One region of the Geobacillus sp. FJAT-46040 genome, then DNA from elsewhere that is predicted to be linked to it. Evidence: riboswitches for the same ligand, from Rfam matches in the RefSeq annotation. Region 1 holds a riboswitch; each other region holds the start of a gene.

Region 1 (10,043 bases):
GCTTTGTTTGTTGATCGAGGGCGGAAAACGGTTCATCAAGCAAAAGCAGCTTCGGGTCGGTCGCCAACGTGCGCACGAGCGCCGCGCGCTGGCGCATGCCGCCGGACAGCTGGCTCGGGTAATACGACTCGACGCCGGCTAGGCCGATCTCCGCCAGCAGAGCGAGCGCTCGTTCTTTCGTGTCAGCGGTCAGCGTGTCGGTGATTTTCAACCCGAGAAGGATGTTTTCTTCGATCGTTTTCCACGGAAACAAATAGTCTTGCTGAAGCATGTAGCCGATCGCGCGCCGCGCCGTCGGCGCGGCCGTTCCGCTCGGCCAAATCGGTTGGCCTTCGATGTGGACCGCCCCTTCCGTCGGCTCAATCAGCCCAGCGATGATCGACAAAAGCGTCGTTTTGCCGCAGCCGCTTGGGCCGAGAAAGGAGACAAATTCTCCTTTCTCGACGGACAGCGACACGTCATCGAGCGCAGTGACAGCGGTCGTTTTCGTCAAATACGTATGCGAAAGGCGGTCGATCGAAAGAAACATGACGTTCACCCGCTTTCGTCAATCGTTCATCGCTTTTTTGGCAAACGACGAATCGACAAGCGTATTCAGGTCGATGCGCTTCGGCAGCTCGCCGGCTTCGGCCATAATGGTTTGCAAGTTGTTCCATTCTTCTTCATCCAAAATCGGATCGGTCGCATAGGTCCCTTGGCTTTTGTAGCGCTCAACCACTTTTTCGATGATGGCCGAGTCCGTGTCCTTAAAGTACGGTTGAATGGCTTTGGCAATTTCAGCTGCGCTGTGCGATTCGACCCATTGCTGCGCTTTGTAGATCGCGCGCGTAAATTTTTCAATCACGTCTTTGTTTTCGTTCATGTAGCTTCGTTTTGCCATATACGACGTGTACGGCACGCGCCCGGATTCGGTGCCGAATGAAGCGACGATATAGCCTTTCCCTTCTTGTTCAAAAATGCTCGCTGTTGGCTCAAACAGCTGGACGAAATCGCCGGTGCCGCTCGCAAAGGCGTTGGCGATATTGGCGAAATCGACGTTTTGAATGAGATGCAAATCGTTGTGCGGGTCAATGCCGTGTTTTTTCAGCACAAACTCGCCGACCATCTGCGGCATGCCGCCTTTCCGTTGGCCGAGGAACGTGCTTCCTTTCAACATCTCCCATGTAAAGTGGCCGATTTTTTTGCGCGAGACGAGAAACGTTCCGTCCGTCTGGGTCAGTTGGGCAAAGTTGATGACCGGGTCGTCCGTTCCTTGGCTGTAGACGTAAATCGACGTTTCCGAGCCGACAAGGGCGATGTCCGCGCCGCCGGAAAGCAGCGTCGTCATCGTTTTGTCGCCGCCCCATGTCGTCGTCAGTTCGACATCCAGCCCCTCTTCTTTAAAGAAGCCTTTTGCCAGGGCGACGTACTGTGGTGCGTAAAAAATCGAGTGCGTCACTTCGGCGAGCCGCACTTTTTGGAGCGGCTTTTCGCTTTGGCCCCCGTCATTCGTGCAGGCGGAAAGCGGCAAAAGCAGCAGAAGAGAGCATAACCATACGGCCCATTTTTTCATGTTCGTTACCCCCCTTGGTTCGCATGCGGTAAACCGTGGTTTCACCTTATCGTATGCACGCAGCCAAAATGTGTGAATGCCTAGAAAAAATGGGCGGTCGAACGAGAACGGGCGACGGTCGGGACGCTCCTCGCGCTCCAGGGCTTTTTCAAGCTGACGCTCGGCCAAGGGGCGGCATGCAAGAGCGGCGAGGCAGTCGGACATCCCCACTTGCCCTAATGAAAGAAGGCGTTGGGGGATGATGACGGGTGGTTCGCACATCATCTGTTTTCGCGTAGGAAGGAGGCAGGCGTATGGACGGGGACATCATCGACCAATACCGGTTTCCGTCGCCGCATCCGGGAATCGATGTGTTCTTTGTCACCTATATGTCCCAAGGGCTGAAGGTGAAAGGATTTTTAGCGGCGCCGAAGCGAAAAGGCGTTTATGACGGGTTTTTGTATTTGCGCGGCGGCATCAAAAACGTCGGGCAAGTGCGGGTGCCGCGCCTTGTCCAATTCGCTTCGCACGGGTTTATCGTCTTCGCTCCGCTCTATCGCGGCAATGGGGGCGGAGAAGGAAACGAAGATTTCGCCGGTGAAGACCGTTATGACGCGCTCGCTGGGTTTCATCTCCTTCGCCGCCATCCGCTCGTCCATCCCGGGCGCGTGCACGTGTTTGGCTTCTCGCGCGGCGGGGCGATGGCGCTCCATGCCGCCCTAATGGCCGAGGGGGTCTGTTCGGTGGCGGTCTGGGGAGGGGTGGCGGATATGGAGCTTACGTATTGGGAGCGGCCTGACTTGCGGCGGATGGTCGACTACCCCCACTTAGCTAACGCTTGAAGCGGGGGCTTGCAACTCCCCAGAAGTGCGAACGGACTTCGTCCTCCTTCCTTGACTTGGGGTTGCATCAGGGGCAGGTTGACGACTACCCAACGACATAGGTCATGCCTATATCGCTACCGAGTGGCTCGGCATGTCTGTAGGCAGTACTTGACTTCCACGCACAACAGACGGATGTACGCTCGATGTTTTACGGTTGCAACGTTTCCTGCAACCAACTCCCTACATCGAGTAACGGGGATTGGAGTGCCTTGATTCAACGGTTTTCTCCACATTCTTATTCTATCATATACAAAAGAAAGGAGGAAGGGCGATTCCTCCCCGACTTTCGCTCTCGCTTAGAAGTCGGGGTCTCCTCGCCAAAGATGATGAAGCGCGTCATCGGCGGGATGCCGAACAAATGCCCGGAGCGCTACCGGCACCGCACGCCGCTCTATCATCTGGAACGGCTCAAGGCCCCGGTGCTCATCATCCACGGCGAGCGCGATGAGAACGTCTCGATTGAGCACGCCTGGCGGCTGGAACGGCGGCTGAAGCAGCTCGGCAAACCGGTCACGGCTTGGTACTTCCCTGAGTTCACCCACTATTTTCCGCCGCAAGCCAATCGCGAGACGGTGCAAAGGCTCACGGAATGGATGAAACAACAGCCGACGATGTGATACGATACAACTAGAGGGGCGGCTGCGTGCGCCGCTCGGGTGGCGGCGCGGCCGCCAACGAATCGATGGGGTGCCAAGGAGGTTGGAATCATATGGGCATGCCGATGGAGCTGCAGACGGTCATTGTGACAAAAGGAAAGGAACAGCGCGTTCAAGGAAATGTGTTTGTGTTGAAAAAAGAAGGCTACCGCTTGTATCCGCTTGACGTGCCGCTTGAAGTGCGCCGGACGGTGCAAAGCGAAGCGAGCGGCGTCGCGGTCGTGAGAAAGCTCGAATGGGAAGACAGTCGGACGACGGTGACGTATGAGCTCGTCAGCCTGTATTCGACGAATTGAACGAGGCTGCACACCATGAAGCGGCTGAATGAGAGCTGAACGGGTTCATCGGACAGGAGCGCAAACGGAAGAACGGTTTGCGCTCTTGGCTCAAGTTTTTTCCGTCTATAGTTAACTTGTGGCGTCAGGCCGGTTCAGACAAGCATAAAAATAGCCTTTGCTTGAGGATTTCCTGTGCGACGTTTGATCATACCATAAAAAAAGTAGGGGGGAGGAGAAGGAGTTTGGCCGCGGAGAGCGAATATCATACGATGAATTCGATGCCGCAAGGAGGGGAAACGTGGCCAAACCGCGAATCGATCACGACCGGTTGTTCAAAGAGTTGCTGTCGACGTTTTTCGAAGAGTTTTTGCTTCTTTTCTTTCCCAACGTGTACGAGCACATCGACGTTCGCCACCTTTCTTTCCTCACAGAAGAACTGTTTACCGACGTGACGGCCGGAGAGAAGCATCGCGTCGACTTGTTGGTCGAAACGAAGATGAAGGGGGAGGAAGGGCTCATCATCGTCCATGTCGAACACCAAAGCTACGCACAGCGGACCTTCCCCGAGCGAATGTTCCTCTACTTCAGCCGCTTGTTTCAAAAATACCGCCGCCGCATTCTTCCGATCGCCATCTTCAGCTATGATGAACACCACGATGAACCTTCCTCATTGGTCGTCCAGTTTCCGTTTTTGACCGTTCTCGACTTCCGTTTTCTGACGGTGGAGCTGCGCAAACTGCCGTGGCGCGCGTACATCCGCCATGACAATCCCGTCGCCGCTGCCTTGTTAAGCAAAATGGGGTATAATGAAGAAGAAAAGGTCGAAGTGAAAAAAGAATTTTTGCGCATGCTCGTCCGCCTTGAGCTCGATGAGGCGAAACAGCGGCTGTTGTTCGGTTTTTTTGAAACGTATTTGCGGTTGTCCGAAGAGGAGGAAGTCAAACTGCGAAACGAGGTGAGCCAAATGGAAACGAAGGAAGCGAAGCAAGTGATGGAGCTCATCGTCTCGTACGAACAGCGGGGAATGGAAAAGGGAATTCAACAAGGAGTCAAACAAGGGATGAAGCAAGGGCGCCAAAAAGGGATTGAGGAAGGGAAGCTCGACGTGGTGAAGAGAATGCTGGCGAAAGGGTACGATGTCGACACGATCCACGAACTGACCGGGCTGCCGGTTGAGAAGATCGAACGGGTGAAGGGGTAAGCAGAGCAGACTCTTCGCCGTCGAGCCTCACATTGTCGTCGACCCCCAATCGTGCAAAAACCCCGGGGGATCGACGACAATCATTTTATGCGTTCGAAAAAACAGCCGGACAGGGAACGGTTCCCTGTCCGGCTGGGTTCTTGTTAAACGAGCGGTCCGCCGAGTTTTTCGATCGTCGGGTCGATATGGGCGAACTTTCGGAAGTTGGCGCGGAACTTTTGCGCCAGCTCTTTTGCTTTTTGTTCGTATGCTTGTTTGTCAGCCCATGTGTTTTGCGGCTGCAGGACGTCATCCGGCACGCCGGGGACGTGGGTTGGGATAGCGAGGCCGAAAATCGGGTCTTGCACCGTTTCGACGTTGTCCAGCTCCCCTTCGACGGCGGCTTGCACCATCGCCCGGGTGTAGGCGAGCTTCATGCGGCTGCCGACGCCGTACGGTCCCCCTGTCCAGCCGGTGTTGACCAAAAAGACGCGGACGTTGTGTTCGGCGATTTTTTGCCCGAGCATTTCCGCGTATTCGACGGCCGGGCGCGGCAAAAACGGTGCGCCAAAGCACGTTGAGAACGTTGCTTCCGGTTCGGTGACGCCGCGTTCGGTGCCGGCGAGTTTGCTTGTGTAGCCGCTTAAGAAATGGTACATCGCCTGTTCACGCGTCAGCTTGCTGATTGGCGGCAGGACGCCGAACGCATCAGCCGTCAAAAACACGATCGTGGACGGATGGCCGGCGACGCTTGGGTCGATGATGTTTTTGATCGCCTGAAGCGGGTAGGAGGCGCGCGTGTTTTCCGTCAGCGTGCCGTCGTCGTAATTCGGCACCCGCGTCGCGTCGTCGAGGACGACGTTTTCGAGCACCGCGCCGAAGCCGATGGCGTCAAAAATTTGCGGCTCTTTCTCGCGCGATAGGTTGATGCATTTCGCATAGCAGCCGCCTTCGATGTTGAAAATGCCGCGGTTTGACCAGCCGTGCTCATCATCGCCGATCAAGCGGCGGTTCGGGTCGGTCGAGAGCGTCGTTTTTCCCGTTCCCGACAAGCCGAAAAAGAGGGCGACGTCGCCTTCCTGGCCGACGTTGGCCGAGCAGTGCATCGGCAGGATGCCTTGTTCCGGCAGCAAATAGTTCATCACCGAGAAAATCGATTTTTTCATTTCGCCGGCATACTCGGTGCCGCCGATCAACACGGTGCGCCGTTCAAACGAGATGATGATGAACGCTTCCGAGCGCGTGCCGTCAACTTTCGGGTCGGCTTTAAAGTTCGGCGCGCAAATGACGGTGAATTGCGGCTCGTGCGCGGCGAGCTCTGCGGCGCTCGGCCGAATGAACAGCTGATGGACGAACAAGTTGTGCCAGGCGAATTCGTTGACGACTTGAATCGGCAGCCGGTATTTCGGATCGGCGCCGGCAAAGCCTTTAAACACGAACAGTTCATCTTTCTTCATTAAATAGTCGAGCACTTTGTCGTACAGTTTATCAAACGTCTCCGGAGACATCGGCTGGTTGACCGCGCCCCAGTCGATCGTTTGCTTCGTTGACGGTTCTTCGACGATGTATTTGTCTTTCGGCGACCGCCCTGTGTACTTGCCGGTTGTCACCGCGACGGCTCCGGTGTGCGTCAGCCGTCCTTCGTTCCGTTGCAGGACTTTCTCAACGAGCTCGGCGACGGACAGTTGATGATGCACGTACGGTTTTTGCAGCAATAAATCAAGCTTATTCGTCATGTTTGCGATCCCCATATTCAAAACCTGCCTTCTTTTTGTAATCACTCTTGAAAATAGTATAACACATTTTTATTAATAGTCCATACTAATTGTGTGGGTTTTTCAAACTTTATTTTGCCCAATGTGTCGATTTCCTTGAGGAAAGAATTTTCGCGGCTGGAAATGATAAAAAATGAATTTTGATAGTTGACTTTGCCGATTCCGTTGCGATAAGATAAGTCATTGAACGGATACTCTTATCCCGAGCCGGTGGAGGGACAGGCCCGATGAAGCCCAGCAACCGTCACAACTGTACATGTGTGAAATGGTGCTAACCTGTGGCAAGGCGCAGTCCTTGAACGATAAGAGTGAAAGGAAGCAATACGATTGCCATGACCTTTCCTCAGCCGTTACAGGAAAGGTTTTTTATATTGCGAAGGGAAAAAGGGAAATGAGTTCCGTGTCGCCACATTATGCCAAGAGGAGGAAACAAACCGAATGTCAGCCAAACGCCGCTTGTTTACTTCAGAGTCTGTGACGGAAGGACATCCGGATAAAATTTGCGACCAAATTTCTGACGCCATTTTGGATGCCATTTTGGAAAAAGATCCAAACGCCCGCGTCGCCTGCGAAACGAGCGTCACGACCGGGCTGGTGCTCGTGAGCGGGGAAATCACGACATCAACATACGTGGACATTCCGCGCATCGTCCGCGATACGGTTCGGGAGATCGGCTACACGCGCGCCAAATACGGATTTGACGCTGATACGTGCGCGGTGCTGACGTCGATTGACGAACAATCGCCGGACATTGCGATGGGGGTGGACCGGGCGCTCGAGGCGCGCGAAGGTCAGATGACTGACGAGGAAATTGAAGCGATCGGCGCCGGCGACCAAGGATTGATGTTTGGGTTCGCCTGCAATGAGACGGAAGAATTGATGCCGCTGCCGATTTCGCTTGCGCACCGCTTGGCGCGCCGATTGGCGGAAGTGCGCAAAACGGACGTCTTGCCGTACTTGCGGCCGGACGGAAAAACGCAAGTGACGATCGAATACGATGAAAACGGCAAACCGGTGCGCGTCGATACGATCGTCGTTTCCGCGCAGCACCATCCGGAAATTACGCAAGAGCAAATCCAGCGCGACATTAAAGAGCAGGTCATCAAGCCGGTCGTGCCCGCGGAGCTGCTTGATGAGAACACGAAATATTTCATCAACCCGACAGGACGGTTTGTCATCGGCGGTCCGCAAGGGGATGCTGGGTTGACGGGGCGCAAAATCATCGTCGATACGTACGGCGGCTACGCCCGCCACGGCGGTGGCGCGTTCTCGGGCAAAGATCCGACGAAAGTCGACCGCTCGGCAGCGTATGCGGCCCGCTATGTCGCGAAAAACATCGTCGCGGCAGGACTGGCCGACAAATGCGAAGTGCAGCTTGCCTACGCGATCGGCGTCGCCCGCCCAGTTTCGATTTCGATCGATACGTTCGGCACCGGCAAAGTGTCGGAAGACATTTTGATTGAAGTCGTGCGCAACAACTTCGATCTCCGCCCAGCGGGCATCATCAAAATGCTCGACCTTCGCCGCCCGATTTACAAACAGACGGCTGCTTACGGCCATTTTGGGCGTACGGACATCGACCTGCCGTGGGAGCGCACCGACAAAGCCGCCTTGTTGAAAGAACAAGCGCTGGCGTTGGCGGACAAGTGATGAAAGAAAAAGAGCTGCCTGATCACGGCAGCTCTTTTTTGTCGGCGCACGATGTCCGCTGTTGCTGCAGCGCTTTGTAATACTGCCCTTTCTCGACATATTCGCGGCGGATGCGCTCCATTTCGCGGATATCGTCTTCCGTCAGTTCGCGGACGACTTTCGCCGGCCGGCCGAGGGCGAGCGTGTTGGGCGGAATTTTTTTGCCCGGCGGCACTAAACTGCCGGCGCCGATAAACGCGCCTTCCCCGATTTCCGCGCGGTCCAAAATGATTGAGCCCATGCCGATGAGCGCGTTTTTGCGAACGATGGCGCTGTGCAAAATGACTTGATGGCCGACTGTCACCCCGTCCTCAATGATAAGCGGATTGTTTGGACTTTGATGCAAAATTGAGTTATCCTGAATATTGACCCGGTTGCCAATCACCGTTGGCGCCACATCGCCGCGAATGACGGTATTGAACCAAATGCTTGTCTCTTCGCCGATCACGACATCGCCGGTGATCGTCACATAGTCGGCGATAAAGGCGGAGGCGGCAATTTTCGGCGTTTTGCCTTTGTATGGGTAAATCATGGGCGTTCGTTCCTTTCTGTTGCAAAATCGATCGTTCACCATGTATTGTACAACGCTGCGTCCAAATCGCCAACGAAAGCGAGCGCGCCTAATCGGGATTGGTGAAAAACGTTTCGTTTCGCCCGATGAGTGGTTGGGATCGGGGAAGAAGATCCGATTTCACAAAGCTTCTCAACGTGAGAAGAACCGTTGTTGAGCGGCTTTTTCATTCCGTCGCCAACCCTTTTATGGTTTGCCCCAGCCGCATTGATGGCAATACTGGAAGACGAGATCGCAAGCTGTTCAGACGCGAAACAATTTTGGTTGCCGATAAGATGGAAATGCTAGGAGACGAGACCATGGTGTTTGCACCTGAGGTGAGTCGATTGAACATTCCGAAAAACCCCATCGCCTTGATGAAAATGGTGTATCGTGACGTGCTTCCGCTTGTCCACCGCGAGCTTGCCTATTGGCGGCGCCAGGCCGAGCGCATTCCCGACCCGGAATTGCGGCGCCAGGCGCTCGCGAGCATCGCTTCGAAAACGTTCCATTGCGAAGGCGGCTCCATTTTGGCGCTCTTGGCCGGAGAAAACATGGAGGATTGCATCCGCTTTATCGTTGCTTACCAGACGATCAGCGATTATTTGGATAATTTGTGCGACCGCAGCACCTCGCTCGATCCGCTCGACTTTCGCGCCTTGCACGATTCGATGCCGGACGCTTTGACGATCGGCGCGGAGCCGTCGAACTATTACCGCCATCGCCGCGAACAGGAAGACGGCGGCTATTTGCCGGCGCTTGTCCGCACGTGCCAAGAGGTGCTCAAGACGGTGCGCCATTATGAGACGATCGCCCCATTTTTGCATGAATTGGCCGGATATTATTGCGACTTGCAAGTGCATAAACATGTTGAAGCGAGCGAGCGGGTGCCGCGGCTGGAGAAATGGTTCGCGCAATACAAAGACGCCTTGCCGCCGATGGAGTGGTATGAGTTTTCCGCCTGCTCCGGTTCGACGCTCGGCTTTTTCTGCCTCGTCGCCTATGCGTTTGGCGAATCGCTGCCGCCGGAGATGGCGAGACAAGTGCGCGACGGTTATTTTCCGTACATTCAAGGACTGCACATTTTGCTCGACTATTTGATCGATCAGGAGGAAGACCGGGACGGCGGCGATTTAAACTTTTGCTTTTACTATCCGAATGAAACGGTGATGCTTGAGCGGCTTTGCCATTTCATCGAAGAGGCCGACCGCCATGTCGGCGCCCTTCCGCACGGCGAGTTTCACCGCCTTATTCACCGAGGGCTTCTTGGATTGTATTTGTCGGATGCCAAGGTGAAAAAGCAACGCGGGCTGCGCCGGCTGGCGCGCCGGCTCGTCCGCGCCGGCGGGGCGGCGTCGCAGTTTTTCTATTGGAACGGAAAAGCATACCGCTTTTGGCAGGAGCGGCAAAAACGGCTGTCCTTTTCATAAGGGCGGCCGTTTGCTTGTATTGGCAAAAGGGGCGGGATCCGATTGATTCAGGCGCCCTTATCCGCCCGGG
Region 2 (10,043 bases), 2.0 Mb from region 1:
AACGTCCGGAGGAAGTGCTGCAGCGCTTAGGGTGTGCAGGATGAGAAGTTAACTCTTTATGTTGCATGTATATATATTTTGCTGAAAATAGGATAGATTCAGTAAAATATAGTATAATATAGGATGGGAGGTGAAAACATGTATTTTTGTATCAAACAACAGCTAAATGGTTTGACCAAAGAAGAATACTTGACTCTTCGAGAACTGTGCCATATTGCCAAGAACATGTACAACGTCGGATTGTACAATGTCAGACAATACTATTTTGAACACAAGGAATTTCTTAATTATGAGAAAAATTATCATCTTGCAAAAACTAACGAAAACTATAAGCTGTTAAACAGCAACATGGCACAGCAAATTTTAAAAAAGGTCAATGAAGCCTTTAAATCTTTCTTTGGTTTGATCAGTCTTGCCAAACAAGGAAAATATGACCACAAGGCTATCAGTATTCCAAAATATCTTAAAAAAGATGGCTTTCATTCACTGATCATTGGCCAGATTCGTATAGACGGCAACAAATTCACGATACCGTATTCTCGCCTATTTAAAAAGACTCACAAGCCTATCACGATAACGATTCCGCCTGTGTTACTGGACAAAAAGATTAAGCAGATTGAAATCATTCCTAAGCATCATGCCAGGTTCTTTGAGATTCAGTACAAATATGAAATGCCTGAAGATCAAAGAGAATTAAATGACCAAAAAGCACTGGCAATTGATTTAGGATTAAACAATGTTGCCACTTGTGTCACATCAGACGGCAGATCATTCATCATTGATGGGCGGAGATTAAAAAGTATAAATCAATGGTTTAACAAAGAAAATGCCAGACTTCAAAGCATAAAAGATAAGCAAAAAATCAAAGGCACCACTCGTAAACAGGCTTTGCTTGCTATGAATCGCAATAATAAAGTGAATGATTATATCAACAAGACTTGCCGTTACATCATTAACTACTGTATTGAAAATCAAATTGGCAAACTTGTCATTGGCTATGCGGAAACATGGCAACGCAATATGAATCTAGGAAAAAAGACAAATCAAAACTTTGTCAATATTCCTCTCGGTAACATAAAAGAAAAACTAGAATATCTTTGTGAATTTTACGGCATTGAATTCTTGAAACAGGAAGAATCCTATACGTCTCAAGCCAGCTTTTTTGACGGCGATGAGATTCCTGAATATAATGCCGACAATCCAAAAGAATATAAGTTCAGCGGCAAACGTATTAAGCGCGGCTTGTATCGAACAAAGTCTGGCAAACTAATTAATGCTGATGTCAATGGCGCATTAAACATCTTAAAGAAAAGTAAAGCTGTAGACCTGAGTGTCTTATGCTCTAGCGGCGAAGTGGACACGCCTCAAAGAATAAGGATTGCTTGAAGCAGTCAAACTTCTTTGGAAGCCCCCACTTCAAATTTTCGCTAGAAAATTAAGTGGGGGTAGTTCACGGGGAAAATCAAGAGGTGACGTTAAAGGTGAAAAAGAAAGATGCGTTGCTATCTTTGTTCGGCACCATGCCGCCTAGGGGGGACAGTCGTCCGATGAGATGGGAGGATATTCGCAAACAAGCGAAAGAGGAACGGATGTCCAAGAGGGAAAAGAACGCAGAGTAGATGATAGGGAGAAGAGGATGAAACGTGTATATTTTAGATACGAACATCATCATTCGTTTTTTAACGGATTTCCGAAAGAAGTCTCCCACCTCAAGGAACGCGAAGGGTGTAACCCAGTGAGTAGGTGGGAGATGAATGTCGGTTGGCGTTAGCCAACGAATAGGATAGAATATGGCTAGAACGCTGTTGCAGTGTCGATTTTGCTGACGCGTATCTTTCGGCGCTGGCGCAGCACACTGCATCCATCCAAGGGATCATCACCTGGAACGAAAAAGATTTTCGTCGGCTTGGTGTGGAATGCTATATGCCTGAATCCATCATTTGAATCAATGATGGTTGACACTTGAACAAACATCGCGATTTTCCCAGAGCGCCAATCCCCGTCTTTTTTTTGCTGCAAAACGGGAAACGCCAAGGTGCGTAAAAAAGCAAACGAGCTGGTTCACATAGCCCAGCTCGTTTCTCATTTTGCTTATAACACATTGAAATACCGTGCCTCTGGATGGGCGAAGACGATCGCCGAAACCGATGCTTCGGGCTCCATCATGTAGCCGTCGGTGAGGCGGATGCCGATGTCTTCTGGATGAAGCAGGCGGAACAGCTTTTCTTGATCTTCCAAGTTCGGACAGGCCGGGTAGCCGAACGAGTAGCGCTGGCCCTGGTATTTGGCGGCGAAGCGCTCTTCCATCGTGAAATCGGGGTCGTCCGGGAAGCCCCAACGGTCGCGCATAATTTGGTGGATTCGTTCGGCGAATCCTTCGGCAATCTCGAGCGCCAACGCTTGGATGGCATGGCTTTTCAAAAATTCGCCTTCGTCTTTCCACTGTTGGGCGAGTTCGCGGACGCCATGCCCGGCGGTGACGGCGAACAAGCCGACGTAATCCATTTCGCCGCTTTCTTTCGATTTCAAATAATCGGCGAGGCAAAGATACGGCGCCCGCGGTTGGCGCGGAAAGTCGAACATCTCGAGCACTGTTTTGCCGTCAGTCGGATCGTAAATGTAAACCCGGTTGCCGTCGCTTTGCGCCGGGAAGAAGCGGTAGACGCCGGCGGGTTGAATCCAGCCGCGTTCTTTCGCTTCGGCAACGAGTTCGTCGACGACCGCTTTTAACGCCAACGCTTTTTCGTCCCGTTCTTCAAGCAGCCGCTTCACTTTTCCTTTCAAGCCGAGGTGGTGGCCGAGCACCATTTGCCAGTTGACGTACGGCAACACATGGTCAAGCGGCACGTTTCGCAGCACGTGGCGCTCGAGGTCGGCCGGGATGTAGACGGGAACGTCGGTCGAGACGGTCGATTTGACCGTTGCGGCAACGGCTGTTGGCCGCGTCGGCTCGCTTTCGGCCGTTTCTTTTTTCTTGTAGTCAATTTCGCCTTGCTGGAGTTGGTTGGCGAGCGCGAGCCCGTCCATGGCGTCTTTCGCGTACAAGACGATGCCGTCGTATTCGGGTGCGATTTTGTTTTCGGTAAATTTGCGCGTCAAGGCGGCGCCGCCGACTAAAATGGGCGTTGAGATGCCGGCTTGCCGCAAATCTTGGGCGGTGACGACCATCTGTTGGGCCGATTTGACAAGCAAGCCCGACAACCCGATGATGTCGGGCTGATGTTCGCGCACCGCTTCAATGAGTTGCTGCGGAGCGACTTTAATGCCGAGGTCGATCACCTCGTAGCCGTTGTTGCTTAAAATGATGTCGACCAAGTTTTTGCCGATGTCATGCACATCGCCTTTGACGGTGGCGAGAATGACTTTTCCTTTTGTGCTTCCTTCTTTCTTTTCCATATACGGCTCTAAAAAGGCGACCGCTGCTTTCATCACTTCCGCGCTTTGCAATACTTCAGCGACGATGAGCTGGTTGTTGTTAAACAGCCGCCCGACTTCATCCATGCCGGCCATGAGCGGACCGTTGATGATGGACAGCGGATCGGAGTAGGTCTCAAGCGCCTTTTCCAAATCGGGAATGAGCCCGTCTTTCGACCCTTCAATGACGTAGCGGGCGAGCCGCTCTTCAAGGCTCAAGTTCTCCTCAGCCGGCTTGGCGGCGGTGATTTTGCTTCGGTAAAATTCGATAAAGGTGTTTAATGTTTCATCGCTCGTGTCAAACAAAAGCGCTTCGGCCATCCGCACTTCCTCTTCCGGAATCGAGGCGAACCGCTCAAGCTTCTCAGTGTTGACGATCGCATAATCGAGCCCAGCTTGCGTGCAATGGTACAAAAAGACGGAGTTGAGCACCTCGCGCCCGGCCGGCGGCAAGCCGAACGAGACGTTGCTGATGCCGAGCATCGTCAAGCACTCCGGCAGTTGCTCTTTAATGAGGCGAATGCCTTTGATCGTTTCGTTCGCCGCGCCGATGTATTGCTCATCACCGGTGCCGACCGGGAAGACGAGCGGATCGAAAATGATGTCGCGCGCCGGCACCCCGTAGCGGTTCACGAGCAAGTCATACGAACGCAAGGCAATTTCCAGCTTCCGTTCGGCGGTGACCGCCATTCCTTGTTCATCGATCGTGCCGACGACGACAGCGGCGCCGTATTTGTGCAAGAGAGGAACGACTTTCGCAAACCGCTCCTCGCCGTCTTCCAAGTTGATCGAATTGATGATCGCTTTCCCTTGCGAGTAGGTGAGGGCGCGCTCGATGACGCGCTCGTCGGTTGAATCGATGACAAGCGGCACTTTCACTTTTTTCACGACTTCGCGGACGAACTGCTCCATGTCATGGAGTTCGTCGCGGTCTGGGTCGGCGAGGCAAATGTCGATGACATGGGCGCCGTTTTTCACTTGTGCGCGGGCGATTTCCGCCGCTTCTTCGTATTTCCCTTCGGCGATGAGGCGCTTGAATTTGCGCGAGCCGATGACGTTTGTCCGCTCGCCGACAAAGAGCGGGCGCATCGTTTCCTCATAAATGAGCGCCTCGATGCCGGAGACGGCGTGGACGTCAAACGAAGACGGGATCGCCCGCGGCGGGATGCCGCGCACCGCTTCGGCGATGGCGCGAATATGGTCCGGCGTCGTGCCGCAACACCCGCCGACGATGTTGATCCATCCCTTTTCGGCAAAGCGGCGGATTTTCTCTGCCAACATCTCCGGCGTTTCATGGTAGCGGCCTTCTTCATCCGGCAGCCCGGCGTTCGGATAGCAGCTGACCGCCGTATCCGCAAGCGAGGCGAGCGTCCGCAAATGGTCGGTCATAAACTCCGGGCCGGTCGCGCAGTTTAAGCCGACGGCGATCGGCTTCATATGGCGCACCGAGATGAAAAACGCATCGATCGCCTGGCCGGCGAGCGTCGTGCCCATCGGCTCGATCGTGCCGGAAATCATGAGCGGCACGCGGCGGCCGACCGCCTCAAACGCCTTGGAAATGCCGAGAAATCCGGCTTTTACGTTCAACGTATCTTGGCACGTCTCCAGCAACAGAAGATCGACGCCGCCCAACAGCAGCCCGCGCGCTTGTTCTTCATAGGCGGCGACGAGTTCCTCAAAGGTCGCGCCGCCTGTCACCGACAACGTCTTCGTCGTCGGCCCCATCGACCCGGCGACAAAGCGCGGCCAGTCGGGAGTTGAGAACGCCTCCGCCGCTTGTTTGGCGAGCTTGGCCGCTTCGATGTTCAACTCGAGCGCCAAATGCCCGAGGTTGTATTCATCGAGCACAATGCGCGTCGCCCCGAACGTGTTCGTTTCGATGATGTCAGCGCCCGCTTCCAAATACGCTTCGTGAATGCGGCGGATGACAGGCGGGGCGGTGAGGGTCAAATATTCGTTGCACCCTTCATACGCCTCGCCGCCAAAATCGGCGGCTGATAGGTTGGCGCTTTGGATCATCGTCCCCATCGCGCCGTCAATGACGAGAATTTTTCGCTGCAGCTGCTGTTCTAAGGTGATGTTAGCCATGAACAACCTTCCTTTCTTTGGCGGCCGCTTCTTTTTCATGGATGTAGCGGACGAGCTCGACCGTCATGTCATAGCGCAAAAACGGCGTGATCAAATAAATGCCGTTAAACAAATCAAACGCAGCGTCAATGAGCGATTTGGCGATAGCGATGCCTTCCTTGGCTGCTTGCACCGGGTCGCTGCCGCAGGCGGCCATGCGGGCGCGAATCTCGTCCGACAGGGTGATCCCCGGCACTTCATGGTGCAAAAACTCGGCGTTGCGCGCGCTTACCAGCGGCATAATGCCAATGTAGATCGGCGTGGCGAGATGTTTCGTTGCTTCATATATTTGCACGATTTTTTCTTCCGAGTAAACCGGTTGGGTCAAGAAATAGTGAGCGCCGCATTGAATTTTTTTCTCCATTCGCTCAACTGCTTTATCCAAATGGCGGACGTTCGGATTGAAGGCCGCACCGATCGAGAAGTTCGTTTTTTGCCCAAGCGGTTTGCCCGAGTACGACAGCCCTTCGTTAAACTGGCGGATCAAGCGGATCAAATCGAACGATGATAAATCATACACCGACGTTGCTCCTGGGAAGTCGCCGATTTTCGACGGGTCGCCGGTAATAGCGAGCACGTCGGTGATGCCGAGCGTATGCAACCCCATCAAATGCGACTGCAGGCCGATCAAGTTGCGGTCGCGGCACGTAATATGCACGAGCGGGCGGACGCCGAGCCGCTCTTTCACGATCGTGGCGACGGCGGCGTTGCTGATGCGCGGCGTAGCAAGCGAGTTGTCGGCCAACGTCAGCGCGTCGATGCCAGCGTCATGGAGCGCTTTCGCCCCAGCAAGAAACTTGTCAATCCCCAATTTTTTCGGCGGATCCAGCTCCACAATGACCGAGCGGCGCGTGCGGGCGAGCTCGGGAAGCGGAGTCGGCGCGGGCCGATCGGCTTGCACCGATACAGATGCCGTGCGCCGCTTCACCGTTTTTTCCGTCACCGGCGTCCGGTCGGCGAGCGCCTTTGCCATTGCCTCAATATGTTTCGGCGTCGTGCCGCAGCACCCGCCGATCAAGCGCACCCCTTGATCTCGGAACGCTTTGGCCGCCTCTTCAAAATATTCCGCGTTCGTTTCATAGACAAGCCGGCCGTCGCGGTAATCCGGGAGGCTCGCGTTCGGATACGCCGACAAAAATGCGCGATTGGGCAGGGGCACTTCCTCAAGCGACTGAATCATATAGTGCGGACCAAGCCGGCAGTTGAGCCCGACAACATCGGCCCCGAGCGCCTCCAGGCGGCTAAGGGCGTCCGCGAGCGGCGTGCCGTCTTGCAAAACGCCGACTTCATGGAGCGACACATGGGCGATAATCGGCAAGTCCGTCTCTTTGCGCGCGATGGCAAGCACCGTCTCCAACTCTTCCAAATCGTAATACGTCTCCAGCAGCACACCATCAACCCCTTCGGCAAGCAGCACAAACAGCTGCTCGCGAAACGTCCGCTTCACTTCGTCAAGCGGTACGACGCTTTTGTTCAATGTGCGCAGCCCTCCGATCGTTCCGAGCACGTACGCCCCCCCATTGGCTGCTTGCTTCGCCAGTCTTACAGCGGCGCGATTGATCGCCGGCACCTCGTCTTGCAAGCCGTAGCGTGCGAGTTTCACATAGTTGGCGCCGTATGTATTCGTCTGAATGACATCGGCGCCCGCCGCGATATACGCTTCATGAATATGAATGATTTCGTCTGGATTCGATAGATTCAATTCTTCAAAACAACGGTCGACGCCATGCGAATATAACAGCGTCCCCATCGCTCCGTCGGCGATGAGAATGCGTTGTTTCAACTCATCGAGCAGCCCCACGTTTGATTCCCCCATTTCGTTGTAGTAAAAGAAAAAAGCCTTCTAAGAAGAAGACTTTTCATTCGCTTCTTCTTATCTTCCAGGCTTCCGCCTGTCTGGATTTAGCACCTTGGCCGCGGGCCAGGTTGCTGAGGGTTCACCGGGCCAGTCCCTCCCCCTCTCTTGATAAGAATGTCCGTATGCAATTGTGCGGCAGCGTTTTGATGATTACTATATAATTTAATGTATTTTTCGAAATTATTCAATACGGTGAAGCAAGGAAATTTGAAAAAAACGATCAATGAGACAGCTGATTTCCGCATTGCGGGCAAAATTGGAAGCTGTTCTGCGGAATAGTCAGCCGCTTTTTGTTTTTTAGTCGCCGACATGGCGGAAAGCATATTTTTCCGTTGCACTTTCTACTCTCCTATGTTCTAATTAGGAATAGTGAACATCAAGAAGATGGGGGGCTGAAAGTGAACGGAGAAATCATCCGCTTCGAGCGAGTGACGAAGGAATACGACGGCGCAGCCGTACTGGATGATGTCAGTTTTGCGATGGAGCGCGGGAAGTTTTATACGCTGCTTGGACCGTCGGGTTGTGGGAAGACAACGATTTTGCGGCTGATTGCCGGGTTTATCGAGCCGACGGAAGGAACGATTTATTTCCACGGAAAGCCGATTCAAAACGTCCCGCCGAACAAGCGGCAAGTCAACACTGTTTTTCAAGACTATGCATTGTTCCCTCATCTCGATGTGTTTGAAAACGTTGCGTTTGGTTTGCGCGTGAAAAAGATGAAAGAAACCGACATTCGCGAGAAAGTGAGGGAAGCGCTTCGGTTTGTCAACTTGGAAGGCTATGAGCGCCGCCGCATTCAAGAAATGTCCGGCGGTCAGCGCCAGCGCGTCGCGATTGCGCGGGCGATTGTGAATGAGCCAGAAGTTTTGCTCTTGGATGAGCCGCTGTCGGCCTTGGATTTGAAGCTGCGCACGGAAATGCAGTACGAACTTCGCGAACTGCAGCGCCGCTTAGGGATTACGTTCATTTTTGTCACGCATGATCAAGAAGAAGCATTGGCGATGTCCGATTACATTTTTGTTCTGAATAAAGGAAAAATTCAGCAGTTTGGGACGCCGAAAGACATTTACGATGAGCCTGTCAATCGATTCGTCGCCGATTTCATTGGCGAATCGAACATTTTGTCAGGGCGCATGATCGACGATTTCCTCGTCGAATTTGCCGGCAAACAGTTTGCGTGTGTTGACCGCGGCTTCGCGCCAAACGAACCGGTCGATGTCGTCATCCGCCCGGAAGATTTGGAGCTCGCGGCGCCGGAAGACGGGCAGATCGTCATCCGCGTCGATTCGCTCTTATTCCGCGGTGTCCATTATGAAATTTGCGGCTATGACGAAAACGGCAACGAATGGCTTGTCCATTCGACGAAAAAGGCCGAAGTCGGGGAAACGGTCGGCCTTCGTTTTGAACCGGAAGCGATTCACGTCATGCGACTCGAAAAGGAGGATGAGGACGCATGACGGAACGGGCGTGGCGGAACTGGTATTTAATCCCTTATGGCATTTGGCTTGTGCTGTTTGTCGTGGCCCCGATTGTCTTTTTGGTGTATGAATCGTTTTTGGATCTTGACGGCCATTGGACGTTGTCCAACTACAAATCCGTGTGGACGCCCATTTATTTGAAAATGATGGCGTATTCGTTTTGGTATGCGTTTTTAATCACGCTTGTGTCGCTGCTCATCGGCTATCCGACCGCCTATTGGCTGACGAAGACGCGGCACAAGCAGCTATGGCTGTTGTTGCTTATTTTGCCGATGTGGGTGAATTTGCTGCTGAAGGTGTATGCGTTTTTAGGGCTGTTCGGCACGTACGGGCTGGCCAACGCTTTGTTGAAAGCGCTGGGCGTCGGGCCGCGGCAGCTGTTGTTCACCGATTTCAGTTTTGTCTTTGTGTCGGTGTACATTTTTATTCCGTTTATGGTGCTGCCGATTTTCAACGCGCTGGAGGAGCTGCCGCCATCGCTTGTCGATGCCGCCCGCGATTTGGGCGCTTCGGCTTGGACGACGTTCCGCCGCGTCGTCTTCCCGCTCACGCTTGGCGGGGTGAAGGCCGGCTGCCAGGCGGTGTTTATCCCGGCGTTGTCGCTGTTTATGATTACGCGCCTCATTGCGGGCAACCGCGTCATTACGCTCGGCACGGCCATTGAGCAGCACTTCCTCGTCACCCAAAACTGGGGGATGGGGGCGACGATCGCTGTTGTGTTAATGATCGCGATGGCGGTCATCGTTGTCCTGACAGGAACCGGAAGGAAAGAGGGAAGCCGATGAAACGGACGCATTGGTGGGGACGTGTGTACTTGTTAGTCGTGTTTGCCGTGATGTATACGCCGATTGTGTATTTGATGTATTATTCGTTCAACAGCGGCGGGGCGATGCACGATTTTCAATCGTTCACGTTTAAATGGTACCGCGACGTGCTGTCCGACGACCGCTTGCTCATCATCGTTTTGAATACAATCGTCATTGCGCTGCTGTCGGCGGCGGTCGCGACGATACTTGGGGTCATCGGGGCGCTCGCCATTTACTATGTCAAGCGACAGCGGACGAAAAACGCCCTTCTTGCTCTCAACAACGTGTTGATCGTCAGTCCGGATGTCATCATCGGCGCTTCGTTTTTGTTGCTGTTTACAATCGCTGGCATCAAGCTTG
Region 3 (10,043 bases), 190 kb from region 1:
CGCTCATTGAAGCCGAACGGTATATTGTGTGATAATGGGAAGCACCAGGCGTTTGCCTGGTGCTTCTTATTTGTTTGCCACACAGCGGAAATGAAAGGGAGGAGTGAAGATGGCGCTCACGCTCTATTGGTATCCAAAATGCGGAACGTGCCGGAAGGCGAAAAAATGGTTGGATGAACACGGCATTGAGGTGCAAACGGTGCATTTGGTCGACGAGCCGCTGACGAAAGAGCAGCTCGCCCGTTTGCACCGTCAAAGCGGGCTGCCGCTCAAAAAATTTTTCAACACGAGCGGGATGAAATACCGCGAGCTTGGCTTGAAGGACAAGCTCGACCGCGCATCGGAAGACGAGATGCTCGATTGGCTCGCCTCGGACGGGATGTTGGTCAAACGGCCGATTTTGACGGACGGCGAGCGGGTCGTCGTGGGCTTTCGCGAACAAGAATACGAGGCGTTTTTCGCGGCGGGGACATAAAAAATTTTTTGCAAAATCGGGTGAATTCAGTGAGTTTTTGCGGAAAATCGGTTATGATGAAAAGGAATATACATTTTGTCGCAATGGAGGGATACGATGAACACGCCGAAAGAACTTCGCTATACAAAGGAGCATGAGTGGGTGCGCGTGGAAGGAGAGAACGTGCGCATCGGCATTACGGATTACGCCCAATCAGAGCTTGGCGACATCGTCTTTGTCGAGCTGCCGGAAGTCGGCGCAGAGGTTACGGCGAACGAGCCGTTCGGCAGCGTTGAATCGGTGAAAACGGTCTCGGAATTGTATGCGCCGATCAGCGGCACGGTCGTTGAAGTGAATGAGGCGTTAAATGACCATCCGGAGTACGTGAACGAATCGCCGTATGACAAAGCGTGGATGATCGTCGTCAAACCGAATGATTTGAGCGAAATCGACAATTTGTTGACGGCGGAACAATACGAGGCGATGATCAACGAAGGATAAACGTTCCTGCAATCTTCGCTTCGATTCGGGCACTCTATACATACCGGAATTTGATTGAAAAAAGGGGTGCTCGCGATGGCGCTGCAAACGACGCGCATAGATGTCACGGACCGGATCATCGGCAAACTGAACGGCCGCTCGCTGGAGTTGTACGAGGAAGGAGAGCTCATCGGGCGCCTTCCGCTTCCGGCGGCCGTCCCGTTGAAAAAGGGGTATACCGAACAAAACGGAAGAATTTACAAACAGGTGACCGCTACCGTTGAGCCGGACCAAAAATATGTCGATTGCGACGGGGAAGCGGGCTGGTGTTGAAAGGCAACGGTGGATGGCTGTTGCTTTTCATTTTCAACATTTGGCCGGCGCAAGACATACAATAATAGTATCCTCATTTGAAGTTAGGTGGGTCGGACATGCGACGCGTGGAAAAAGTGATCATCGTCGAAGGGCGATCAGACAAGCAAAAAGTGGCGGCGGTGCTGAACGAACCAGTCGTCATCGTCTGCACAAACGGCACGATCAGTGATGCGCGCCTTGAGGAGCTGGCCGATGAGCTGGAAGGATGCGGTGTATACGTCTTGGCCGATGCCGATGAGGCGGGAGAAAAATTGCGCCGGCAGTTTCGCCGCATGTTTCCAGAGGCGGAGCATCTTTACATTGACCGGGCGTATCGCGAAGTGGCGGCCGCTCCGCCTTGGCACTTGGCGCAAGTGCTGTTGCGCGCTCGTTTCGACGTCCGCATCGAATCGCTCATGAGGGGAAGAGGCGAGTGAAAGCGATCGACCGAAACGATGTCATGCGAGTGGTGGAAGTCGAGCCGCTTCTGGCCCTTTACTTGTATACCCCGCTGTGCGGCACGTGCCAGCTGGCGCGGCGGATGCTCACGGTGGTGGAGCAGTTGTTTCCGGCGCTGCCGTTTTACGAAACGGACATCAACTATATCCCTGAGCAGGCCGTTGCGTGGAAAATTGAAAGCGTTCCTTGCCTGCTTCTTTTTAGGGACGGAACGGTCGCAGGCAAGTGGTATGCCTTTCATTCCGTTCCGTATTTGTACGAAGTGATTCAAGCCTGCTTGCCGTCCCGATGATTCGCCTTTTTTTGACGCTGTTTGACACATTTCTTGGGAAATGACAAAAACGGCGCTCGTTCGTCAACGGGTTGTCGAGATTTTTGTAAAGGATTTCTCCTCTTCAGGTGGAAGTGAAAAAAATAAAAATGGGGGAGGGGATATCCATGGAAATGCGTGAATTAGTTGGGCAGTTCGTGGAACGGATGCAAGTGTTGCACCATTTGGTGCCGATTTTGCCGGATGAGCAGCTGTATGTTCGGTTTGAAAGCGATGACGAAACCGCCTTGCTGTTGATCGGCAAGGAATCAGCCGCTAGAGGGATGGAAAACGATGAACGGAAAACATTGACGGTGCGCGGTTCCAAAGAGGCGCTCGCGTCCCTGCTGAACGGCGAACTGAAGCTGCAGCAGCTCGTCCGGCTGCGCGAAGTGCATGTATCGGGAAGCTTTCGTCATCTGTTGCTGCTTGAGTCGCTCCTCCATTTGGCTAAGCCGTATCGGCATGTTGGGTGAAATTTTTATTGACAATGTTCGACACAAGGTGATACAATCACAGCTGTAGTCAATCGAATAGGTGATTGTTGCGCTCTTATCAAGAGAGGTGGAGGGATGTGCCCAATGAAGCCCGGCAACCGTCAGCGCATGTGCTGAAATGGTGCCAATTCACACAAAGCGGCCTGCTTTGAGAGATAAGAGACAGAATGGTGCACAATACCTTTCTGTTCTCTGCGGGCAGAAAGGTTTTCTTTTTGCGCTCCGCCGCTTGGGGAGGAAGGTGAAACGATGATTACACTCGAACAAGTGACGAAAATCTATCAAGCGGCCAACGGCTCGGTCACGGCTGTCGACAATGTGTCGCTTGAGATTCGCGAAGGGGAAATTTTCGGCATTATCGGCTACAGCGGCGCGGGGAAAAGCACGCTCATCCGCTTGCTCAATGGGCTCGAGAAGCCGACGAGCGGCAAGGTGATCGTCGCCGGCCGCGACATGGGGCGCATCAAAGGGCGGGAGCTGCGCAAGGCGCGTCAAGAAATCGGGATGATTTTCCAGCATTTCAACTTGCTTTGGTCTCGCACAGTCAGGGAAAACATTGCCTTTCCGCTTGAAATTGCCGGCGTCCCGAAAGAGGAGCGGAACAAGCGGGTGGATGAATTGATCGAGCTTGTCGGCCTTTCCGGGCGCGAGGATGCCTACCCGTCGCAGCTGAGCGGCGGGCAAAAGCAGCGGGTCGGCATCGCCCGGGCGCTCGCCAACAACCCGAAAGTCTTGCTGTGCGACGAGGCGACATCGGCGCTCGACCCGCAGACGACCGATGCGATTTTGGACTTGCTCGTTGACATCAACAAGCGGCTCGGGCTGACGATTGTGCTGATCACCCATGAAATGCACGTCATCCGCAAAATTTGCGACCGCGTTGCGGTGATGGAAAGCGGCCGAATCGTCGAGCAAGGCGAAGTGTTGCATGTGTTCCGCAACCCGCAGCAGCCGATCACGAAACGGTTCGTCAAGCAGCTGATCGAGCCCGAGGAGACGGAAGAGGCGATTTCTCATTTGTTTGGCCAATACCCGAGCGGGCTGATCGCGCAGCTGACGTTTGTCGGCGCGGCAGCCGGAAAGCCGCTCACCACCGAAGTGGTGCGTCAGTTTGCCGTCGATGTCAACATTTTGCAAGGGAAAATTTCGCAAACCCATCAAGGCGCCTATGGGGTGCTGTTCGTGCACCTCGACGGGGCGAGGGATGAAATCGACCGGGCGCTTGACTACATTCAAAGCCAGCAGGTGGCGGTGGAGGTGATTCACGATGCTCGCTAACCTCCTGCCGAACGTGCAATGGGAGACGATGTGGGCGGCGACGGTCGAGACGCTGTATATGACGGGAGTGGCGGTGGCGGCCACTTTCGTCCTCGGAATCGTTCTTGGCTTGCTTCTATTTTTGACAGCGAAGGGCAACCTATGGGAAAACCGGTTTGTCAATACAGTGATTGCGGCGTTTGTGAACATTTTCCGCTCGATTCCGTTTATTATTTTGATCATTTTGCTCATTCCGTTTACCACCTGGCTTGTCGGGACGATGCTTGGCGCCAATGCGGCGCTGCCGGCTTTGGTCATTGGGGCCGCGCCGTTTTACGCCCGCATGGTCGAAATCGCTCTTCGCGAAATTGATAAAGGCGTCATCGAAGCAGCCCAAGCGATGGGCGCCTCAACGTGGACGATCATTTGGAAAGTGCTGCTGCCGGAGTCTTTGCCGGCGCTCGTCTCCGGCATTACGGTGACGGCGGTGTCGCTCGTCAGCTATACAGCGATGGCTGGAGCCATCGGCGCCGGCGGGCTTGGGAACTTGGCGTATTTGGAAGGGTTCCAGCGCAACCATAACGATGTGACATTTGTCGCAACCGTATTGGTGTTGGTCATTGTATTTATCATTCAGCTGATCGGTGACTTTGTCACTTCGAAAATCGATAAACGATAAAGGGGGAAACAACTGATGAAGAAATGGTTGGGTGTGTTGCTCGCCGCCATTCTCGTGCTCGCTTTGGCGGCATGCGGCGGCAACAATAACGACAGCGCGGAAGGCGGCAAAGACGGCAAATTGGTGAAGTTGAAAGTCGGCGCGTCGAACGTGCCGCACGCGGAAATTTTGGAAAAAGCGAAACCGATTTTGAAGAAAAAAGGCATCGACTTGGAGATCATTACGTTCCAAGATTACATCTTGCCGAACAAAGCGTTGGCTGATAAAGACATCGACGCCAACTACTTCCAGCACATTCCGTACTTGGAATCGCAAATGAAAGAACACGGCTATGATTTCGTCAACGCCGGCGGCATTCATATCGAGCCGATCGGCCTGTATTCCAAAAAATACAAAAGCATTGAAGAACTGCCGGACGGCGCGACGATCATCATGAGCAACTCGGTCGCCGACCATGGCCGCATTTTGTCGATGCTGCAAGAAAAAGGGCTCATCAAATTGAAACCGGGCGTCGATAAAACGAAAGCGACAGTCAATGACATCATCGAAAATCCAAAGCATTTAAAATTTAAGGCCGATGTCGACGCCGGGCTTCTGCCGCAAATTTACAAAAACGGCGAAGGCGATGCGGTGCTGATCAACGCCAACTATGCGCTTGACGCCGGTTTGGACCCGGCGAAAGACCCGATCGCCGTGGAGTCGCCGAAAAACAATCCGTATGTGAACATTATTGCGGTGCGCAAAGGCGATGAAAACCGGAAAGAAATCAAAACGCTTGTCGAAGTGCTGCAATCGAAAGAAATCCAAGATTTCATTAAAGAAAAATACCACGGCGCCGTCATTCCAGCGGCGACAAACAATCAATAACGGAAGCGAATCGCTTCCGTTATTTTTTGCACAAAAAAGAGCCACCCGAAAGTTCAAAACCGTTTTGGATGGAGAGACGCCGCGGCCGGTCTGTTTTCCCGCGCTTCATCGGTTGTTCAAACGCGCCAGTACGGCGGCCGCGTTTGGCGGCGGGGCGGCGATGAGCCAGGCGGTGACGCTCGTGCAAGAATGCCTCCGCGAGCTGCGGGCGGCTCACTAGACTCCGGAAAAAACGGGGGCTTTTTTTTGCAAAAACTCGTACAAGCTTGAGGTTTTCGTGTAAAATAGTAAAAGGCGCTATTTTTTCACACGGCCATCGTGAAAAACAGAGCAGGGAAGTTGCAGGTAGTTTTCATTTGTTATAAAATTGTAATGAGAATAAAATGAGAATGAGCGATCGCTAGAAGACAAGCGAGCGAACTGACTCTCAATCGGGAATTGGAGGTATGCTGCATGGCGGTATTGACGATTCGCAATCTCCACGTCGCCGTGGAGGGAAAAGAAATTTTAAAAGGAGTGGACTTGGAAGTCAAAGGCGGGGAAATCCACGCCATCATGGGTCCGAACGGAACGGGGAAGTCGACGCTGGCATCGGCCATTATGGGCCATCCAAAATATGAAGTGACAGAAGGATCGGTGACGCTCGACGGCCAGGATGTCCTTGAGATGGAAGTCGACGAACGGGCGCGCGCCGGCCTGTTTTTGGCGATGCAATACCCAAGCGAAATCAGTGGAGTGACGAACGCCGACTTTTTGCGCGCTGCGATCAATGCCCGGCTTGGCGAGGGCAACGAAATTTCGCTCATGAAATTCATCCGCAAGCTCGATGAAAAAATGGCGTTTCTCGAAATGAACCCGGATATGGCGCACCGTTACTTGAACGAAGGATTCTCGGGCGGGGAGAAAAAGCGAAATGAAATTTTGCAGCTGATGATGCTTGAACCGAAAATCGCCATTTTGGACGAGATCGACTCCGGATTGGACATTGACGCGCTCAAAATCGTCGCCAAAGGCGTCAACGAAATGCGCAGCAGCGAATTCGGCTGTTTGATCATCACTCACTACCAACGGTTATTGAACTACATCACGCCGGATTACGTGCACGTCATGATGCAAGGGCGCATCGTCAAATCCGGCGGTCCGGAACTGGCGCAGCGGCTTGAGGCGGAAGGGTACGACTGGATCAAAAAAGAGCTTGGCATTGAAGACGAAACGGTCGGACAAGAAGCGTAAGCGTTAGGAGGAGGATTATGGCGACAGAAACGAAAATCCCATTCGATGAAACATACATCCGCACGTTCTCAAGCGGGCGCGGCGAGCCGGACTGGCTGACGGCGCGGCGCCTTGAGGCGCTTCGGCTGGCGGAGCGGCTGCCGCTTCCGAAACCGGAGAAGACGAAAATCGACAAATGGAATTTCACCGAGTTCGCCCGCCACACGGTCGACAGCGCGCCGTATGATGGTCTTGACGATTTGCCGGAAGCGGTCAAGGCGCTCATCGAGGCGGGCGAAGGAACGAAAAACTTGTATGTGCAGCGCAACCATACGCCGGCGTACGTGTCGCTGTCCGATGAATTAAAAGAAAAAGGCGTCATTTTCACCGACATCTTCACAGCAGCGCGCGAGCATGGCGACTTGCTGAAAAACTATTTGATGACGGCGGTCAAGCCGGATGAGCACCGCCTTGCCGCGCTCCATGCGGCGCTGCTCAACGGCGGCGTGTTTGTCTATGTTCCGAAAAACGTGGAGATTGAAACGCCGCTTCAGGCGGTCTATATTCAAGACGAAGATGACATCGCCTTGTTTAACCACGTGATCATTGTCGCGGAAGACAACAGCCGCGTCGTGTTTGTCGAAAACTATATATCGGCAAGCCGAGAAGGAAAAGCGGTCGTCAATGTGGCCGCCGAGGTGTTTGCCCAAGCGAACGCAAGCGTCTTTTTCGCCGCCGTCGACCATTTGGCCAAAGGCACCACGACGTATGTCAATCGGCGCGGCATCGCCGGGCGCGACGGACGGATCGAATGGGCGCTCGGGCTGATGAATGACGGCAACACGGTCTCCGAGAACATCACCCGCCTTGTCGGCGACGGCTCGTTCGGCGATACGAAAACGGTCGCGGTCAGCCGCGGCGAGCAAGTGCAAAACTTTACGACCAGCGTCGTCCATTACGGCAGGCATACGGAAGGTTACATTTTAAAACATGGCGTCGTCCGCGACAGCGCGACCTCGATTTTCAACGGCATCGGCAAAATTGAGCACGGCGCGTCGAAGTCAAACGCCGACCAGGAGTCGCGTGTCTTGATGCTGAGCGAAAAAGCGCGCGGCGATGCGAACCCGATTTTGCTCATTGATGAAGACGACGTCATGGCCGGCCACGCCGCTTCTGTCGGGCGCGTTGACCCGATCCAATTGTATTACTTAATGAGCCGCGGCATTCCGAGACGCGATGCGGAACGGCTCATCATCCACGGCTTTTTGGCGCCGGTTGTCGAGGCGATTCCCCTTGAAGGCGTGAAAAACCAATTAATTGAAGTGATTGAAAGGAAAGTTCAATCATGAATGTAAACGACATTCGCGCGTTGTTTCCGATTTTGCATCAGCAAGTGAACGGCCATCCGCTCGTCTATTTTGACAGCGCGGCGACGTCGCAAAAGCCGCTGCCGGTGATTGAGACGCTTGACCGCTATTACCGCGAGTACAACTCGAACGTCCACCGCGGCGTCCATACGCTCGGGACGAAGGCGACCGATGCGTACGAAGGCGCGCGCGAAAAAGTGCGGCGGTTTTTAAACGCCCAATCGGCGCAGGAAATCATCTTTACGCGCGGCACGACGGCATCGCTTAATTTGGTCGCTGCAAGCTACGGGCGCGCCAACGTCAAAGAAGGCGATGAGATCGTCATCACGTACATGGAGCATCACAGCAACTTGATTCCGTGGCAGCAGTTGGCGAAGCAAACGGGGGCGACGTTAAAATACATTCCAATGCAGGAAGACGGCACGATCGATTTGCGCGACGTTGAGGCGGCCATCACCAAAGCGGCGAAGATTGTCGCCATTGCTCATGTATCGAACGTGCTTGGGACGATCAACCCGGTGCGGGAGATCGCCCGCATCGCCCATGAGCGCGGCGCGGTCGTCGTCGTCGATGCGGCGCAAAGCGCTCCGCATATGAAGGTCGATGTCCAAGAACTTGATTGCGATTTTCTCGCCCTTTCCGGCCATAAAATGTGCGGGCCGACGGGAATCGGCGTATTATATGGCAAAAAGAAATGGCTTGAGCAGATGGAGCCAATCGAGTTCGGCGGCGAAATGATCGATTTTGTCGAGCTGTACGACTCGACGTGGAAAGAGCTGCCGTGGAAGTTTGAAGGCGGCACGCCGATTATCGCCGGGGCGATTGGCCTTGGTGCAGCGATCGATTTCCTTGAACAAGTCGGCTTGGACGCCATCGCCGCCCATGAGCATGAGCTGGCGCAATATGCGCTTGAACGAATGGCGGACATCGAAGGCGTCACCGTCTATGGCCCGAAAGAGCGGGCGGGGCTTGTCACGTTCAACATCGACGGGGTGCATCCGCACGATGTGGCGACTGTCCTTGACGCCGAAGGAATCGCCATCCGCGCCGGCCACCATTGCGCCCAGCCGCTCATGAAATGGCTCGGCGTGACGGCGACCGCCCGGGCGAGCTTTTACCTTTACAATACGAAAGAGGAAATCGATGCATTCATCGCCGCATTACAGAAAGCGAAGGAGTACTTCAGCCATGTCTTCTAATCATCCGTTGGACCAGCTTTACCGCCAAGTCATTATGGATCATTATAAAAACCCGCGCAACCGCGGGGTGCTTGAAGGAACGAACGTCGATGTCAACATGAACAACCCGACGTGCGGCGACCGCATCCACTTGACGATGAAAGTCGAAGACGGAAAAGTCGCCGACGTCAAATTTGAAGGGGAAGGCTGTTCGATTTCAATGTCGTCGGCGTCGATGATGACGCAGGCGATCAAAGGAAAAACGGTGGAGGAAGCGCTTCGGCTCGCCCACATTTTTTCCGACATGATCCAAGGGAAAGAGTACGACGATTCGGTCGATCTTGGCGACATCGAGGCGCTCCAAGGCGTTTCCAAATTTCCCGCCCGCATTAAATGCGCGACGTTGGCGTGGAAAGCGCTCGAAAAAGGGCTGCACAATCATGAACATGAAGGAAGGTGAACCGAGATGGCGAAAAAAGCCCCGGAAATTGGTGAATACAAGTACGGCTTCGTCGACAAGGACGTCTCCGTCTTCCGCGCCCAGCGCGGCTTGACGCGTGAAGTCGTCGAAGAAATTTCGCGGATGAAAAACGAGCCGCAATGGATGCTCGAGTTCCGCTTAAAAGCGCTCGACATCTTCTACAGCAAACCGATGCCGCAATGGGGCGGCGACTTGTCAAGCCTCGATTTCGATGAAATTACGTACTACGTCAAACCGACGGAAAAATCGGGCCGTTCGTGGGATGAGGTGCCGGCGGAGATCAAAGCGACGTTCGATAAATTAGGGATTCCAGAGGCGGAACAAAAATATTTGGCCGGCGTCTCGGCGCAATACGAATCGGAAGTCGTCTACCACAACATGAAAGAAGACCTCGAAAAACTCGGCGTCATCTTTAAAGACACCGACTCGGCGCTGAAGGAAAACGAAG

The links. Region 1 has a riboswitch for S-adenosylmethionine ahead of metK (methionine adenosyltransferase). Riboswitches for the same ligand answer to the same signal wherever they lie in the genome.
Region 2: linked by a shared signal. The riboswitch ahead of CD000_RS11675 (bifunctional homocysteine S-methyltransferase/methylenetetrahydrofolate reductase) and the one ahead of metK (methionine adenosyltransferase) in region 1 are both predicted to bind S-adenosylmethionine.
Region 3: linked by a shared signal. The riboswitch ahead of CD000_RS00135 (methionine ABC transporter ATP-binding protein) and the one ahead of metK (methionine adenosyltransferase) in region 1 are both predicted to bind S-adenosylmethionine.

The regions. Positions count from the first base shown of each region.
Region 1 covers NZ_NISS01000001.1:207,779-217,821, forward strand. Annotated here, with positions in the region: gene CD000_RS01155 (ABC transporter ATP-binding protein) at 1-529, opposite strand, end outside; gene CD000_RS01160 (ABC transporter substrate-binding protein) at 548-1,552, opposite strand; partial or broken gene CD000_RS01165 (alpha/beta hydrolase family protein) at 1,846-2,346, shown strand; partial or broken gene CD000_RS01175 (alpha/beta hydrolase family protein) at 2,736-3,032, shown strand; gene CD000_RS01180 (DUF2584 domain-containing protein) at 3,125-3,367, shown strand; gene CD000_RS01185 (Rpn family recombination-promoting nuclease/putative transposase) at 3,648-4,550, shown strand; gene pckA (phosphoenolpyruvate carboxykinase (ATP)) at 4,694-6,280, opposite strand; SAM riboswitch class I at 6,499-6,613, shown strand; gene metK (methionine adenosyltransferase) at 6,743-7,954, shown strand; gene CD000_RS01200 (gamma carbonic anhydrase) at 7,977-8,525, opposite strand; gene CD000_RS01205 (tetraprenyl-beta-curcumene synthase family protein) at 8,864-9,973, shown strand; gene mnmM (tRNA 5-(aminomethyl)-2-thiouridylate-methyltransferase MnmM) at 10,021-10,043, opposite strand, start outside.
Region 2 covers NZ_NISS01000001.1:2,202,376-2,212,418, reverse strand. Annotated here, with positions in the region: gene CD000_RS11695 (IS630 family transposase) at 1-44, shown strand, start outside; gene CD000_RS11690 (RNA-guided endonuclease InsQ/TnpB family protein) at 139-1,386, shown strand; gene metH (methionine synthase) at 2,092-5,502, opposite strand; gene CD000_RS11675 (bifunctional homocysteine S-methyltransferase/methylenetetrahydrofolate reductase) at 5,495-7,342, opposite strand; SAM riboswitch class I at 7,412-7,514, opposite strand; gene CD000_RS11670 (ABC transporter ATP-binding protein) at 7,798-8,856, shown strand; gene CD000_RS11665 (ABC transporter permease) at 8,853-9,662, shown strand; gene CD000_RS11660 (ABC transporter permease) at 9,659-10,043, shown strand, end outside.
Region 3 covers NZ_NISS01000001.1:21,552-31,594, forward strand. Annotated here, with positions in the region: gene CD000_RS00100 (acyl-CoA dehydrogenase family protein) at 1-32, shown strand, start outside; gene CD000_RS00105 (arsenate reductase family protein) at 110-475, shown strand; gene gcvH (glycine cleavage system protein GcvH) at 572-955, shown strand; gene CD000_RS00115 (YusG family protein) at 1,031-1,267, shown strand; gene CD000_RS00120 (toprim domain-containing protein) at 1,366-1,725, shown strand; gene CD000_RS00125 (thioredoxin family protein) at 1,722-2,039, shown strand; gene CD000_RS00130 (sterol-binding protein) at 2,186-2,533, shown strand; SAM riboswitch class I at 2,607-2,716, shown strand; gene CD000_RS00135 (methionine ABC transporter ATP-binding protein) at 2,804-3,832, shown strand; gene CD000_RS00140 (methionine ABC transporter permease) at 3,822-4,490, shown strand; gene CD000_RS00145 (MetQ/NlpA family ABC transporter substrate-binding protein) at 4,506-5,357, shown strand; partial or broken gene CD000_RS00150 (carboxymuconolactone decarboxylase family protein) at 5,488-5,577, shown strand; gene sufC (Fe-S cluster assembly ATPase SufC) at 5,811-6,590, shown strand; gene sufD (Fe-S cluster assembly protein SufD) at 6,608-7,918, shown strand; gene CD000_RS00165 (cysteine desulfurase) at 7,915-9,135, shown strand; gene sufU (Fe-S cluster assembly sulfur transfer protein SufU) at 9,125-9,574, shown strand; gene sufB (Fe-S cluster assembly protein SufB) at 9,581-10,043, shown strand, end outside.